2 regions of the Paenibacillus sp. FSL R5-0623 genome follow, and region 2 is predicted to be linked to the other one. Evidence: predicted binding sites of a transcription regulator. Region 2 holds the regulator's gene; the other holds the start of a gene.
The links. The regulator LexA, encoded in region 2, represses DNA repair genes until DNA is damaged. The targets are predictions, from matches to a motif close to CGAACATATGTTCG.

Region 1 (8,046 bases), 740 kb from region 2:
TTTGTAGCCAGAAAGGGGTAACGTATGGACTTTTGGAATTCGTTCTTTCGTTATCCGATCGATCAGCTTCCGTTTTTCCTGCTGACCATCCTGATCGCATTTACGGTGCATGAATTCTCGCATGCGTATTTTGCCAACAAATTCGGTGATCCGACAGCCAAGCTGTTGGGTCGGGTCACACTGAATCCGGTTGTACACTTTGACTTGTTTGGTGTGCTGTTGCTCATTATTGCGGGCTTTGGTTGGGCACGTCCAGTTCCGGTTAATCGGGCTAACTTCGACAAACCTAGATTGATGGGCATCATCGTATCCGCAGCAGGGCCTCTGAGCAATCTGTTGCTGGCGATCATCGGTACAATCATCTATGCTTCACTGGTTGGTTCGGGAGCGCTCGGAGGCATTGATAATGAGCGGTTGCTGACAGCCATCACAACGTTCTTTGCTATCTTTAACTTAACCAACTTTTTCCTGTTCCTGTTTAACTTGATTCCGTTGCCCCCACTGGATGGTTATCGGATTCTGGAAGATGTAGTGCCACCTTCAATCAGCCGCAAGCTGCAAGGTGTGGAGCAATGGTCCATTTTTATCTTCCTGTTGATTCTTGTTATACCTCCATTGCAAAATGTGACGATTCAACCTTTGTATGAGTTTGCGCAAACGATGTATGTGGATCTGGCAAAGCTGGTTATTGAATTATATCGCTAAAAGCACTTCGTGTTTTGGGCTGATATACTGGTCAGAAACACGCAAAAGTTGTATGATCATCTGTGGCGATTGGATTCACGCCTGTCATTAGGCGGGGTGAATTCCAATCATAACAGGACAGAATGGGTGGATTGACTAATGCAGCGATATTTTGTATCTGCAGAACAGTTTAATGAACACGCTGTGATCATCACAGGTGATGATGCACGCCATATCGGCAAGGTCATGCGTGGTAAACCTGGAGATAAACTGATTGTCAGTGACGGAAACTCCAGAGAAGCACTCGTGGAAATTGAGACCATTGAAGTTGGCCAAGTTACTGCAAATATTGTAGAGTCTTTGGCTATGGACCATGAAGCACGGATTCGTGTAACCGTGGCACAGAGTTTGCCCAAGGGCGACAAGATGGAAACAGTCATCCAGAGATGCACTGAGATTGGGGCGGTATCATTTGTACCCTTCCTATCAGAGCGTACGATTGTGCAATATGATGCCAAGAAGGAAGGCAAACGGTTGGAGCGCTGGCGGAAAATTGCCAAGGAAGCTGCCGAACAGAGTCACCGGAATCGTATTCCATCCGTTGAGCAGCCACTTTCCTGGAAAGGGCTGTTATCTTCTTTTGAGGGCTATAGCCTGGTATGTTATTGTTATGAGAAAGAAAACGGTAAACAGCTGAGAGATGCACTGAAGCCGTTTGTAGAGCAGCTTGCACCTGGTGCAAGTGCAGAAGTTTTGATCGTGGTTGGACCGGAAGGTGGATTTTCTGAGAAGGAGACGGCAGAGGCTGATCAGGCAGGTGCTGTATCTGTGGGACTGGGCAAACGCATTTTGCGTGCTGAGACAGCTGGAATGGCAGCACTAACTTGCGTGCTATATGAATCCGGAGAAATGGGAGGAATGTAATTATGCCATCCGTGGCGTTTTACACCTTAGGCTGCAAAGTTAATTTCTATGATACAGAGGCGATTTGGCAATTGTTCAAAAACGAAGGTTACGATCAAGTGGACTTTGATGAACAGACAGCGGATGTATACTTGATTAATACTTGTACAGTAACCAATACCGGCGACAAAAAGAGCCGTCAAATTATTCGTCGTGCCATTCGGCGCAACCCGGAGGCGATTGTGGCCGTTACAGGCTGCTACGCGCAGACTTCTCCGGCAGAGATTCTGGACATCCCAGGGGTGGATCTGGTTATCGGTACACAGGACCGTGACAAGATTTTGCCATATGTTAATGAAATTCAGGAGTCCCGTCAACCGGTTAATGCGGTGCGTAATATTATGAAAACCCGCGTGTTTGAAGAGATGGATGTACCTGATTTTGCTGATCGTACCCGAGCGTTCCTGAAAATTCAGGATGGATGCAATAACTTTTGCACGTTCTGCATCATTCCGTGGTCTCGCGGTCTCTCACGTAGTCGGGAAGCGAACAGCATTATTCAACAGGCACATCAACTCGTACACGCCGGATACAAGGAGATTGTTCTGACTGGTATTCATACAGGTGGGTATGGTGATGACATGGAGAATTATGATCTGACCGATCTGCTGTGGGACCTGGACAAGGTAGAGGGGCTGGAGCGTATTCGAATCAGCTCGATTGAAGCCAGTCAGATTGACGACCGTATGCTCGACGTGATCAAACGTTCGGACAAACTTGTTCGTCACTTCCATATTCCGCTGCAAGCGGGGGATGATACGGTGTTGAAACGCATGCGCCGCAAGTATACGACAGAAGAGTTTTACAACAAAATGCTTCGCATTCGGGAAGCAATGCCTGATGTAGCGATTACAACAGACATCATTGTTGGATTTCCAGGTGAGACGGATGAGATGTACCGTAATGGCTACGAGTTGATGCGGAAGATCGGTTTTTCCGAAATGCACATATTCCCTTATTCGAAACGTACGGGTACACCAGCAGCACGGATGGAAGATCAGGTGGACGAAGAGGTCAAAAATGCACGTGTGCATGAACTGATTGACTTGTCTGAGCAGATGCAGCTGGAGTACGCTGAGCAGTTTGTCGGACAGGTACTGGATGTTATTCCCGAAGGTGAAGCCAAAGGCCGCGAGGGAAGTGGCAAGCTGCACGGTTATAGCGACAACTACATTCAACTGGTCTTTGACGGAACGATGGATATGGTCGGTAAAGTGTGCCGAGTCAAAGTGGTTGAAGCCGGCGTCAACGAGAGTCTGGCTACGCTGGTACGTGTGTTGGAAGAGAATCTTAAGTCCGCCGCGATGTGATCGAGGCGTCAGAAACAAGGATTTCATTTCCTTGGGGAGCTTACCCGGGGAGATGAGGTCCTTCTTTTGCAAAAAATAAGATAAAGATATCGAAGTTGATGGGGGAGAGTACGATGAACAAAAAAGAAATTTCAGCAGGCGGAGTTGTTTATAGAACAGGGGAAGACGGACGTCTTCAAATTCAGCTTATCGTAGATCGTTATGGTAAAACAACTCTCGCCAAGGGCAAGATGGAAGATGGAGAAACAATCGAACAGACGGCACTGCGCGAGATTTTGGAAGAGACAGGTATGGTGGGTCGCATTATAGAGCCGGTCGATATCATTGCTTACACTTACCAACATGCAGATTTTGGCCCGGTGGACAAGGAAGTTCATTATTATCTCGTTGAAGCCGAGAGTGGTGATCTACAGCCTCAGATTGAAGAAATCAAGGGTGTGGATTGGTATGCTCCGGAAGAAGCATGGTCCTTACAGCAGCAGAGCGGATATGATAATAACGATGATATCTTGCGTGTAGCCCTGAACAAGTTAGGCTTTAACGTATAACGCACTATTGTTCGAGTCAGTTAGCCGCGCGTTCTGTGGGTCTGCATAAGCAGATCATCAAGCCACGGGTGGCTTCGCCGCGGGGGCGTGAACCGGTGGTTTTTTGTGCCAGATTGGCAAGTAACAGAATGGCAAAGCAAGCAGTGAACTGGTGATGTTAAAAAGGGTCTGGGCATGCGCAATCTGTGCCCCGTTATCCGCTGACAGCCAGGCCGAAGCTGCATGCAGCTGGCCGATCAGCGGCATAAACAGCAGCGCTCCCGCAATGTTTAATACAACATGGGAGGCTGCGACAAATTTGCCTGCGGATGCTCCGCCCGCGGCAGCAATTACAGCGGTGATGCAGGTCCCCACATTGGACCCGATCACAATGGCGATGCCGATCTCCACAGGTAATACCCCTGTGGCTGCGAGCGTAATCGCCATGCTAATGACAGCTGCGCTGCTGTGAATGAGCGCTGTCAGACAGGCACCTGCCAGGAAGCCCCACCATAAGCTGTCGGCCGAGCGGTCGAGAAACCATTGAAATACGCCCATGCTCCGCAAGGGTAAGGCAATGGATTGCATCACTTGAATGCCTGTCATAACAAGTGCAAATCCCGCAGCTGCGAGGAAGCTGTACTGGATGTTAAACAGAGTCTGGCGCGTGCGTTCAGGAGCGGCCAGATTGCGTTCACTAAGAACAACAAACATGGCCCAGCCCGTTAGAGACAGGACGAGTAGCGGCAGGGAAGCACGACCGATCTGCAGTCCCACCAACTCCGTCGTCAGGCATGTCCCGATGTTGGTGCCGAGGATGATGCCGAGTGTGCGTCCATAGGTAATTAATCTGGCATTAGCCAGTCCAATGGTGAGTACGGTGACCGCAGTACTGCTCTGTAACAGGGCTGTTGCGCAAGCACTGAAGGCCATGCCTTTCCAAGGAGCAGAGGTGGCACGATTGAGCCAACCTGCCAACATGGGCCCTGCCATGCGCTGCAAGGCCGTCTCCATCAGCTTCATGCCACCAAAAAAGATAATAAGCCCATAGAGTAAGGGCAATATCACATCTCTAAACATAGAAACATCATTCCTTCCGTCCGGTTCCTTAACTCATCCTATGAGTAAGAAAAGACAACCATGACAAGCCTAAAGGAATTGAGAGGGAAGCAACCTAATTTCGTCCCCTCATTCAAAATTACGGAACTTATCTGTTCCACCCCAATTCGAAAGATACGGTGATTCGTGCAAACGCAGCGAAGAAGACGAAATTGTTACCGAAGAAGCGAAGCGCTCGCCTTTATCCCCGGATTTTCCCTTTGAGAAAAGGGAGTTCAAAAAAATCTGGGGATAACAGCGATCAGAGGAACAATTCGTTGCCGTAGCGTCTCCTTTGCACCAAACCTATCTTTTCAACTAACTATGAAAGAAGTGGATCTACCTTGCCATCAGTTACACTTGAACGCAGTCGCAAAAAGCGGCTTGAACATGCACATCCATGGATATTTAACAATGAAATTGCCTCTGTTGACGGAAACCCGGAGCCGGGAGATCTGGTCAATGTATTGAATCATCAAGGTCGCTATCTGGCGACCGGATATTACAATCCCGCATCTCAGATCACTGTAAGGGTTATAGCTTATCAACCCTTGGAGTCCGAACAGATGGACACCGCGTTTTTTGCAGCGCGTTTCCGCGATTGCTTGCGTCACCGTGAACGTTTTATCCAGGATGGAGAGGCATACCGTCTCGTTTACGGCGAAGCAGATTTTCTACCAGGCTTGATCGTTGACCGGTTCGGCAGCATCCTCGTTTTACAGTTGCTTACACTTGGCATGGATCGTTGCCGTGAAGCCATCGTACAGGCACTCGTTGAAGTAATGCAACCGGAAGGCATATATGAGCGCAGTGATGTCTCGATTCGTGAACTCGAAGGTTTGGAGCAGACCAAAGGTCCGCTGTACGGAGAGTGCCCACGGCATGTCACCGTTACAGAAAATGGACTACTCATTAAAGTGGATATCGTGGAAGGGCAGAAGACAGGTTACTTCTTCGACCAACGCGAGAATCGTGCAGCCATCGAACCGCTCATGAAGGGTTGGGGCTATAAGAGTGGAATCACACTACAAACGACCGAGCAGGATGGCACACAGCAGATGTTGCCTGTGAATAAAAGCGGTAAAGTAGTTACATTCCCTTATTGGGATGGTGCCACTGTGCTGGAGTGCTTCTCACACACAGGCAGTTTCACGTTGAATGCTTGCAAGTATGGAGCCAAGAAAGTGACTTGTCTTGATATTTCGGAGCATGCCATTGAGAGTGCACGAACAAATGTGGAGCTGAACGGTTTTACCGACCGGGTCGAGTTCGTAGTTGCTGATGCATTCCAGTACTTGCGTGAACAAGTGAAAGGGCTGGATGAACGTACCGCACGTGCACGTGCAGGCGAACAGAAAGTGGATACATCCAAAGCGCTGGCAGCTGGCGGTAAAACATTTGATGTCGTCATCCTCGATCCTCCTGCATTTGCCAAAACGAAATCAGCAGTCAAAGGTGCATGCCGTGGATATAAGGATATCAACCTGCAAGGAATGAAACTGGTTAATGAGGGCGGATATTTGGTAACAGCCAGCTGTTCGTATCACATGCGTCCTGACCTTTTCCTGGATACGATTGCGGATGCAGCGGAAGATGCAGGCAAAGTGCTGCGTCTAATTGACTGGAAGGCAGCAGGTAAGGACCACCCGCAGATTTTGGGCGTGGATGAAGGACATTACCTGAAATTTGCTATTTTCGAAGTGCGCAGTAAAAAGAATTAGAAGAGTCTCGTTTCACTTTTTTTAATCTCTCGTGAGATAAAGTGAAGTTTAAATAAATGATACTTTTGGCAAAAAGTCCACAGTGTGATAGCTGCGGGCTTTTTGCTGTTTGGCTGTGTTAACGGAGATGATCTCCGTTTTTACCGGATAGTGGCAAACGTATGTTCCGAACCAAGTCAGATATGTTATACTGGGAATTAAAATCTTGTACGTGTGGTTTGGAGGATTAGACATGTCCGTTCGTTTTGTTATTGGCCGGGCAGGCAGCGGCAAAAGCTCGCTGATTACCCGGGAAATTATATCCCTGCTTCAACAAGAACCGCAAGGCACACCTTTGATTTTGCTCGTTCCCGAACAGAGTTCTTTTCGAACAGAGCAGACATTGGTGTCTTCTGGAGCAATTAAAGGTACGATGCGTGCAGAAGTGCTGGGCTTTCGCCGTTTAGCCTATCGTGTAATGCAGGAAGCAGGTGGTTCTGCTCGTATTCCGATCGGAGCCGAAGGCAAAAAGATGCTGCTCTACAAGGTCATCCAGCGCCGTAAGGAAGAATTGAAGCTGTTTGGTGCATCCGGCAGCCAGCTGGGTTTTATAGGCGAATTAAATGACTTATATAGTGAATTTAAACGTTATGAAGTTGATCCATCATTGCTGGAAGAAGGGCTGTCTGGAGGGAATACCTCATCCACTTCGCCAATTCTGGAGGACAAGTTGCATGACTTGAATCTGATATATCGTGACTATGAACAGGAACTGACCCATTTATATATTGATGATGAAGACACGTTGACCGAGCTGACAGATCGTTTGTCGGAAAGTGCATTGCTGCAGGATGCCCAGATCTGGATTGATGGTTTTCAGGGATTCACACCACAGGAGATGAGTGTGATCGGTCGGCTGATGTTGCAGTCCTCTTCCGTGACCATTGCACTGACATTGGATCGTCCTTATGATCACGGCGCACTGCCTGGAGAACTGGAACTGTTCTATCCCACGGCAAGTGCCTATGCGCGTCTGAAAGGGATGGCTGAAGAACTGGGTGTACCGAGCGATATAACCGTGCTAAATTCGGAGATTCCACCGAGATACAAGGATCGTCCGGGACTTGCTCATCTGGAGGCTGGTTTCGACCGCCGAATTCGTTGGAAAAGTGATGGCCTTGATTCCGGAATCCGACTGGTTGCAGCGGAGAACCGACGAGCTGAGATGGAGGGAGCACTGCGTGAGATGCGGCGTCTGGCGCAAAACGAAGGTGCGCGTTATCGGGATATGGCAGTACTTGTTCGTCAGTTGGATACCTACGCTGATATAGCTGAACCTCTATTCAGGGATTATGACGTACCCGTCTTTCTGGACCGCAGAAGAAATGAACTTCATCATCCATTATCCGAGTTTATCCGTTCCGCACTGGATATTGTTCGGCGCCATTGGCGTTACGAGGATGTATTTCGCTGTGTCAAAACGGATCTGCTGCTTCCGCGTGATGGTTCAATCACTCGTGAAGATATGGACCAGCTTGAGAATTATGTACTGGCTTGTGGTATTCACGGGTATCGCTGGACTGATGGCAAACCATGGAAGTATGTACCAAGCCTGTCGCTCGAAGACAACGGTCAGGATGGCCGTAGTCGAGGACGTGACCAGATGCTTTCTCTAATGGAGAGCTGCCGAACGGTCATTACAGATTCCTTGGGTGCTTTTGAGAAACGAATGAAAAAGGCAAAGACAGCCAAAGCCCAGTGCGA
Region 2 (8,046 bases):
GAGTTAACATCGCAGGGATCAAACAAGTGATGAATCCTGTTTCGAAAGAATCCGAAGAAGCTACAGTTATCACGCCGGATACTGAAGTTAAACGCAGAGAGCTGTCCGATACGCAGTTGCACCGCTTGCTGAAGCAGCAGCTTGTTTCAGGTAAGAGACCAGGACAAGTATCTCTCATTCAGGGAGAGCTTTCCCGATTCTTTAATAAAAACTAAATTCGCATAACTTGGCGAGTAAGGGGAAAACATGCACTTTTGGTGTGAGACTCCTTGACCCGTGGAACTTTCTAATGTACAAATATAACAGGCAGGCCAAATACGCAGATAAGAAAGGGAGAGGTTATAGTGAGTTATACAAAAGAAGACATTCTCCGCATTTCGAAAGAAGAAAACGTACGATTCATTCGATTGCAATTTACTGATTTGCTTGGAGCTATCAAAAACGTTGAGATTCCTGTGAGTCAGTTGACTAAGGCTCTGGATAACAAAATGATGTTTGATGGATCTTCCATTGAAGGTTATGTACGTATTGAAGAGTCCGACATGTACCTCTATCCAGATCTAGATTCTTGGCTTATTTTCCCATGGGTTGCAGAGAACCGTGTTGCACGTCTGATTTGCGACGTATATCTTCCGGATGGTAATCCGTTCCCAGGAGATCCACGTGGTATCTTGAAACGTAACCTGAAGGAAGCCCAAGATATGGGATTCACTTCCTTCAACGTTGGTCCTGAACCCGAGTTCTTCTTGTTCAAAACAGACGAAAAAGGAAACCCAACTAACGAACTGAATGACCAAGGTGGTTATTTCGACCTTGCGCCTACGGATCTTGGTGAAAACTGTCGTCGTGACATCGTTATCACACTTGAAGAAATGGGCTTTGAGATCGAAGCTTCCCACCATGAGGTAGCTCCAGGTCAGCATGAGATCGACTTCAAATATGCTGATGCTCTGAAAGCGGCTGACCAGATCCAAACGTTCAAACTCGTTGTTAAAACGATTGCACGTCAGCATGGTTTACATGCGACATTCATGCCGAAACCACTGTTTGGTATGAACGGATCCGGTATGCACTGTAACCAATCCTTGTTCAAAGGCAATGAGAACGCATTTGTTGATGAGTCGGACGAGTTGGGTCTGAGCAAAACTGCTCGTCACTTCATGGCTGGAACTCTGAAGCACGCACGTGCGTTTGCAGCAATTACTAACCCAACTGTGAACTCATACAAACGTCTTGTACCAGGTTATGAAGCACCTTGTTATGTAGCATGGTCTGCTAGTAACCGTAGCCCAATGATTCGTATTCCAGCTTCCCGTGGTCTGAGTACACGTGTTGAGGTTCGTAACCCGGATCCGGCTGCTAACCCTTACCTGGCTTTGTCTGTTCTGTTGAAAGCAGGTCTGGACGGAATCAAACGTGAGCTTTCCTTACCAGCTCCAATTGACCGTAACATCTACATCATGTCAGAAGAAGAGCGTGTGGAAGAAGGCATTCCTAGCTTGCCAGCTGATCTGAAAGAAGCATTGAATGAATTGATCCGCAGCGAAGTCATCTGTGATGCTCTCGGCGACCACGCCTTGGCTCACTTCTATGAGCTGAAAGAAATTGAGTGGGATATGTACCGTACACAAGTCCACCAATGGGAACGCGATCAATATATTACGTTGTACTAATAGCTCAATCCCTTGGCGCTCTAGCGCTGAGGGGTTTTTATTTTTGTGGGCAAGTACCTATAATATTTAAAGAAAAACCAAAGTGCCCACAAAATGCCCACAGAATCCCCCAAATGTCCCCTGAATTATTCTTCATCATCCCACATAAAAATTCTGTGTTTGTCTGTAACCAAGCTAAATATTACTAACAAAATACATTTGTTTACCGATAGATAATCGTAAAACTCTCTTCTCATCATTGAAAGAGGAATTTTTTGTATGGTAACTAAACTCTCTATCAACTTTAACACTTCATGTTAGTAATAACGCAAAATCATTTTCATCATTTGTCTAGTAACCTATGAAAAAGAAACTGAAATTAGAATTTTTTCTACAGTGCATCAAGCTGTCGGAAGCAAAAGATCTAAATCAAGCTTCCTTAGAAATTCTAACAGCTACAACATAGTAGCAAGTACTATCATTCATTCTTTCAAAATTCCAACCATTGTCCAATACATACAAATGGATGTTTCATATGTATGTTGAAAGTTTCATATAGAAGAGGTATACTTTAATTAAATTTTGAGCAATTTAATTTTAAATAATTAATTGGAGATGTTAATATGGATCAGGCAAAACAACTAGTGACAAAACAACGTACATTTTTTTATACAGGTCAAACTAAAAATATCGAATATCGGATTAATGCGCTTCAACAGCTTAGAAAAGGAATTGAAAAGTATCAGCAACGCATTCAAGATGCACTTCGGGCAGATTTGAACAAATCTGAGGCGGAAGCTTACGGTTCCGAGATTCGCATTGTTTTGGGTGAACTGGATTTTGCATTAGAACACCTGCAGGAATGGGCTGCACCAAAACAAGTCCCAACCAATTCGGCTATGCCGGATGGGGTGAGTACCATTTATCCTGAACCATACGGAGTGGCTCTTATTATTGCACCTTGGAACTATCCTTTCCAACTGGCCTTTGGTCCACTGATTGGAGCAATTGCAGCCGGTAACTGTGCAGTTATCAAGCCTTCTGAATTAACACCAGCCGTATCTCGTCTGACGTATGATCTGATTCAGGAGATCTTCCCTCAGGAGTATATTGCGGTTATGGAAGGAGAAGTTGAGGTCAGCACAGCATTGTTGAAAGAGAAGTTTGATTATATTTTCTTCACAGGTAGCACAGGTGTTGGTCGCATTGTTATGAAGGCAGCTGCGGAGCATTTGACTCCTGTAACTCTGGAGCTAGGGGGCAAGAGCCCTGCTATTGTCCATAGTGATGTAGATCTGAAGCTGGTGACCCAGCGTATTGTTCGCGGTAAATTCCTGAATGCAGGGCAAACATGCGTTGCTCCGGATTATTTGCTTGTGCATGAACAAGTTCATGATGAATTGATTGATCTGATTAGCGCAGAGATCAAAGAAAAATTTGGGGATGATGTGTTACAGAACGCTGATTTCCCGCATATTGTCAACGCGCGTAATTTTGATCGGTTGTCGAAATTCCTCACAGATGCCAAAACACTAATTGGAGGGCGTTCTGTACGTGAGCAGTTGCTCATTGAGCCGACTGTACTTGGAGATGTGAACTGGGAATCACCTGTCATGCAAGAAGAGATCTTCGGTCCGATTCTTCCTGTATTTACGTACAGTGACCTGAATCCTATGCTGGATGAGATTGTCCGCCGGCCAAAACCATTGGCGCTATATCTCTTCACACAGGATGAGCGACTGCAGGATCAGGTTCTGAATCAATTATCCTTCGGTGGGGGATGTATTAATGACACACTTTCTCATATGACTTCACACTATCTCCCGTTTGGTGGTGTAGGAGAGAGCGGTATGGGCTCATATCACGGACAACAGAGCTTTGATGTGTTCTCGCATCACAAGAGTGTTCTGAAACGCAGTGAATAATTAGCCACAAAAATAACATAAACATGAAAAAAAGAGGTTGTCCTGTTGATCAGGACAACCTCTTTCGTATTTCATTACATCTAGTTTTGTTACTCAAGTTAAATATTAATGAATATCTCGGAAAAGGCCTATGACTTTACCCAGAATACTAACGTGTTTCAAACGTAAAGGTTCGAAGGTCGCATTCTCCGGTTGAAGGCGAATATGATCTTTCTCTTTATAGAACGTTTTCACTGTAGCTTCATCGTCTTCAGTCATTGCAACGACGATATCACCGTTATCAGCAGTTTGCTGTTGACGGACAATAACGTAATCTCCATTAACGATTCCAGCTTCCACCATACTATCTCCAACTACTGAAAGCATAAACACTTTCTGTTCGCCTACATAATGTGTAGGAAGAGGGAAGTAGTCTTCAATGTTCTCGGTTGCAGTGATTGGAACCCCGGCTGTAACCTTACCAACGACAGGAATACGTGCAACGCTATGAGCAAATTGATGAGAATGCTCAGATTCTTCCTGGCTCAAAAGCTCAATGGCTCTTGGCTTGGTAGGGTCGCGTCGGATCAAACCTTTTTTCTCCAAACGATCCAAATGTCCATGTACTGTTGAGCTGGAAGCAAGTCCAACAGCTTCACCAATTTCCCGTACGGAAGGAGGATACCCCTTCAACCGGACTTCATTTCGTATAAACTCCAGAATAGCCTGCTGCCTGCTGGATATCTTCGACATACCGTATCAACCCCATTTTAGTAACGTTTGGGAAAATTATAACATAGAACCTCCGTTCGTACAAACATAAGTTCTAAATAAAATAGCATTAAATCAGTGTTTTTTAACTTATAGAACAGAAATTGGCCAAAAGTCAGAGTATAATACTGCAAATACTTTGCAAAAGAACTTCAATTAAGATATTTCTCTTTCAAAAAAGAAGCGAACAATTGTTCTAAAAATCTATTGAACAAAACAAGTGTTCGTGTTATATTGATTCCAACAGATAGGAACAAACGTTTGGAGGCGGGTATTTAATGAGATATTCTACTTATCAAAGCATTTATGAACCGATGAATTCGGAACTGGTGAAGTCTAACATAGGGAACTACAAGAAGGTTTTAGCGCGTTTCAAGATTTCTTCATGGATGTTAAAGGTAGCCATTACCTCTTTGATTATATTTATTGGATGCAGCACTGTTTTAACTGTATTTGCTGGCAATGAGAATGATGTTCTCCCTGGAGGAAAGATAGCCGTTTCACAAGGGGAAACATTATGGAGTATTTCTTTGGAACATAAACCGACGAATATGGACACACGTATTTATATAGAAGCAATTAAGAAAGTGAATCAACTTCATACGACTTCCATCCAAGTGGGACAAGTACTAGCTCTACCGCAATTTGCAGAATAAAATGCACATCAATGAGTGTTAGCGCGTGTCAGCTTGACAAGCAGCCTTTATAATGGCAAAGTTAATATGACTTTGTATTTTTGGAGGGGACAAGCTTGGATATAGATAGTCTGGTAGCACGCATTAACGAATTGGCTCGTAAGCAAAAGTCCACTGGATTGTCGGAGGAAGAACTTGCTGAACGTGCCGAGCTAAGAGAGATTTATTTGAGCAATATTCGCAGTAATTTCAGACAACAACTGGATACCATTGAGATTGTTGATGATGAGAATGACAAAGGCCACCAAGGCAAACTCAAACACTAACGAAACCTAATGATATCATTATGATATTTAGGTTTCTTCCTGTTATTTTGAGTGTGCAATTTATAGGGGGAAATGTCGGTTTGCAATTATGTAAGCCGATACAAAGACACATAAGGGGGATTCTCATGTCGCGTTCGTTCGAGAGAACGGTTAAGAAAAATTCCAAGCAGTTAAATCAGCAACGCAAAAAAAGTGGTCAACCAATCACAGGTACACCAGGTGAAGAAGTCTTTAAAGGACGCAGCCTTTTGTTCCCTATATTTTTGATTGGCCTCGCCTTTTTGTATCTGTTTATGAGCACGTTCCTTGTGCAAGCTCCCATGACAACCTGGGACTGGGTGACGATGCTGCTTTACGTATTTTTGGCAGTCATCTTCATGCTTCGTCGTCCATACATCAAAATTAGCAGTAATCGGATTATAACGACGAAGGGTAATCGTGAACGTTCAATTGGGGTTGACGATATTGTCAAATTCAGAATTGAACCAGGTACAGTTGTTATCGAACATAACAGCCGCGGGAAAAGATGGGTGTTTACCAAGTTATTGAACCGTTACGATACAGATGCGATTGCAGAACGTTTGCTGAAGTTTGCAAAAGCACACCAGATCACCGTGGAAACCGTCGAAAAGTAATTATTGCATAAAGGGGTAGATGATCGGAATGGCGTTAAAAGCGATTTTGTTCGACCTAGATGATACTTTATTATGGGATGAGCGTAGTGTTCGAGAAGCTTTTCATGAGACTTGTCTAATCGCAGCGCAAGAGACTGGGGTAAAACCAGAAGAACTTGAAGAAGCTGTTCGTAATGAGGCACGTGGACTGTATGAATCATATGAAACCTTTCCTTTTACCAAAATGATTGGAATCAATCCGTTTGAAGGCCTTTGGGCTAACTTTACTGGTGGGGATCAGCCTGAGTTCCGTCAGTTGGAACAGCTTGCTCCAGTTTACCGTAAAGAATCTTGGCGTCGTGGCTTGTTGAAGTTGGGTATAGATCGGGAAGATCTTGCTGAACAACTTGCTGCGCAGTTTGGAGTAGAACGGAGATCCAGACCTCATGTGTACGAAGAAACGATGGATACCTTGCGTCAGTTACAAGGAAAGTACAAACTGTTATTGTTAACAAACGGTTGTCCTGCTTTGCAACAAGAAAAGTTGGATGGTGTACCTGAATTGACTCCTTTCTTTGATGAGATTATTATCTCGGGTAACTTCGGAAAAGGAAAACCAGATCCGTCGATATTTGAACATGCTTTGAGTAAACTGGGTGTTAAACCCGAAGAGAGCATGATGGTTGGAGACAAGTTAACGACTGATATTCGTGGTGCTTTATCATCTGGGATCCAATCCGTATGGATTAACCGTGAGCATAAGACCAACAACGAAACGTATGCGCCAGACCATGAAATAACACATTTATCGGAATTAAATCAGCTTATTGCTAATTTCTAAGCAGATCAGTTATAACATCTTTCCTCAGCACCCTGAAACATTGGAAGCTTCAATGAACGATGATGTCGTTCTTGAAGTTACCAATGTTTTTTATTTGAGCTTATTGAGTAAATTACCTTGTTAAATGAGATCTTCATTTATTTTTCTAAAAGTTATTGAAATTAGGGGGAAGCTGGATTAGAATATAACTAACATACTAGTATGACTAGTATTTAGATTGTCCTAAAGCAATTTCTTTTTGACTTACTTCATTAAATGGAAGCAGGGAGTTATTGCTTATTATTTTCGATCGATTGTAAGCGCTTAATATTTTAGAGTATCTTCTTCCGATTTGGCAATCACACCACTTAGTAAGTGCTAATTAATGATGTGAAGCACCTTGGATTGTGTGATCCTACATAATACATCAAATTGATATCGCTTACATTTAGCAATTATCTATTTGGTAGTGGAGGTGAAGTTAAAGGAGTTGTTGTCTTCTACAAGAGGAGAAACGATGGGAATTGTACATGAATTACTCTTACTTATCAAGTCCTGGATCGGAGTGAAAACACATGGAGTCGGAAACCGCTAAAACAACGTTAACCATGACATCTTTACGTAAAGAGAGCAGATTACGAACGGCAGCAACTTTGTTCCGCAAAGACTGGCAGCTGTATTCACTATTAATCCTTCCCATCATTTATCTCCTTATTTTTAAATATGGGCCGATGATTGGTAATGTGATTGCGTTCAGACGTTTTGTTCCCGGGGGAAGTATATTTGGAGAAACGTGGGTTGGGTTAAGGTACTTCAAAATGTTCATTGAGGACCCTACCTTCTGGAGAGTATTCGGTAATACGCTGATGTTGGGCGGACTTGCATTGCTCTTTACATTCCCGGTTCCAATCATTTTTGCCTTGATGCTTAACGAAGTGAAGAGTAAACGATTCAAAAAGTTTGTACAGACCGCGTCATATCTGCCTCATTTTCTGTCCATCGTTATCGTTGCGGGTATGATCCTGCAGCTGACAGCAGTGAATGGTTCCATTAATGGACTGGTGGCTTTCTTCACCGGAGACAATATTCCTTTTATGCAGCGGGCTGAATGGTTCAGAACAATCTATATCACTTCTGAGGTATGGCAGGGTATGGGTTGGGGGGCAATTCTGTATCTGGCTGCACTGACAACCATTGATGATTCCTTGTATGAAGCTGCACGTATCGATGGTGCCAATCGGTGGAAGCAAACGATTCATGTAACGTTACCAGGGATCTTGCCAACGATTGTGACGTTATTGATTTTGAACATGGGTAATTTCCT

Region 1: the regulator LexA is predicted to act here: its motif matches at 6,458-6,471, upstream of addB (helicase-exonuclease AddAB subunit AddB).

The regions. Positions count from the first base shown of each region.
Region 1 covers NZ_CP150233.1:4,806,489-4,814,534, reverse strand. Annotated here, with positions in the region: gene prmA (50S ribosomal protein L11 methyltransferase) at 1-21, shown strand, start outside; gene MKY92_RS21160 (site-2 protease family protein) at 25-705, shown strand; gene MKY92_RS21155 (16S rRNA (uracil(1498)-N(3))-methyltransferase) at 844-1,608, shown strand; gene mtaB (tRNA (N(6)-L-threonylcarbamoyladenosine(37)-C(2))-methylthiotransferase MtaB) at 1,611-2,957, shown strand; gene MKY92_RS21145 (NUDIX domain-containing protein) at 3,071-3,505, shown strand; gene MKY92_RS21140 (Na/Pi symporter) at 3,563-4,564, opposite strand; gene MKY92_RS21135 (class I SAM-dependent rRNA methyltransferase) at 4,927-6,303, shown strand; gene addB (helicase-exonuclease AddAB subunit AddB) at 6,536-8,046, shown strand, end outside.
Region 2 covers NZ_CP150233.1:4,068,660-4,076,705, reverse strand. Annotated here, with positions in the region: gene MKY92_RS17845 (MerR family transcriptional regulator) at 1-215, shown strand, start outside; gene glnA (type I glutamate--ammonia ligase) at 345-1,673, shown strand; gene MKY92_RS17835 (aldehyde dehydrogenase) at 2,276-3,577, shown strand; gene lexA (transcriptional repressor LexA) at 3,683-4,309, opposite strand; gene MKY92_RS17825 (LysM peptidoglycan-binding domain-containing protein) at 4,606-4,983, shown strand; gene MKY92_RS17820 (DUF896 domain-containing protein) at 5,079-5,288, shown strand; gene MKY92_RS17815 (hypothetical protein) at 5,414-5,923, shown strand; gene MKY92_RS17810 (HAD family hydrolase) at 5,952-6,743, shown strand; gene MKY92_RS17805 (ABC transporter permease subunit) at 7,298-8,046, shown strand, end outside.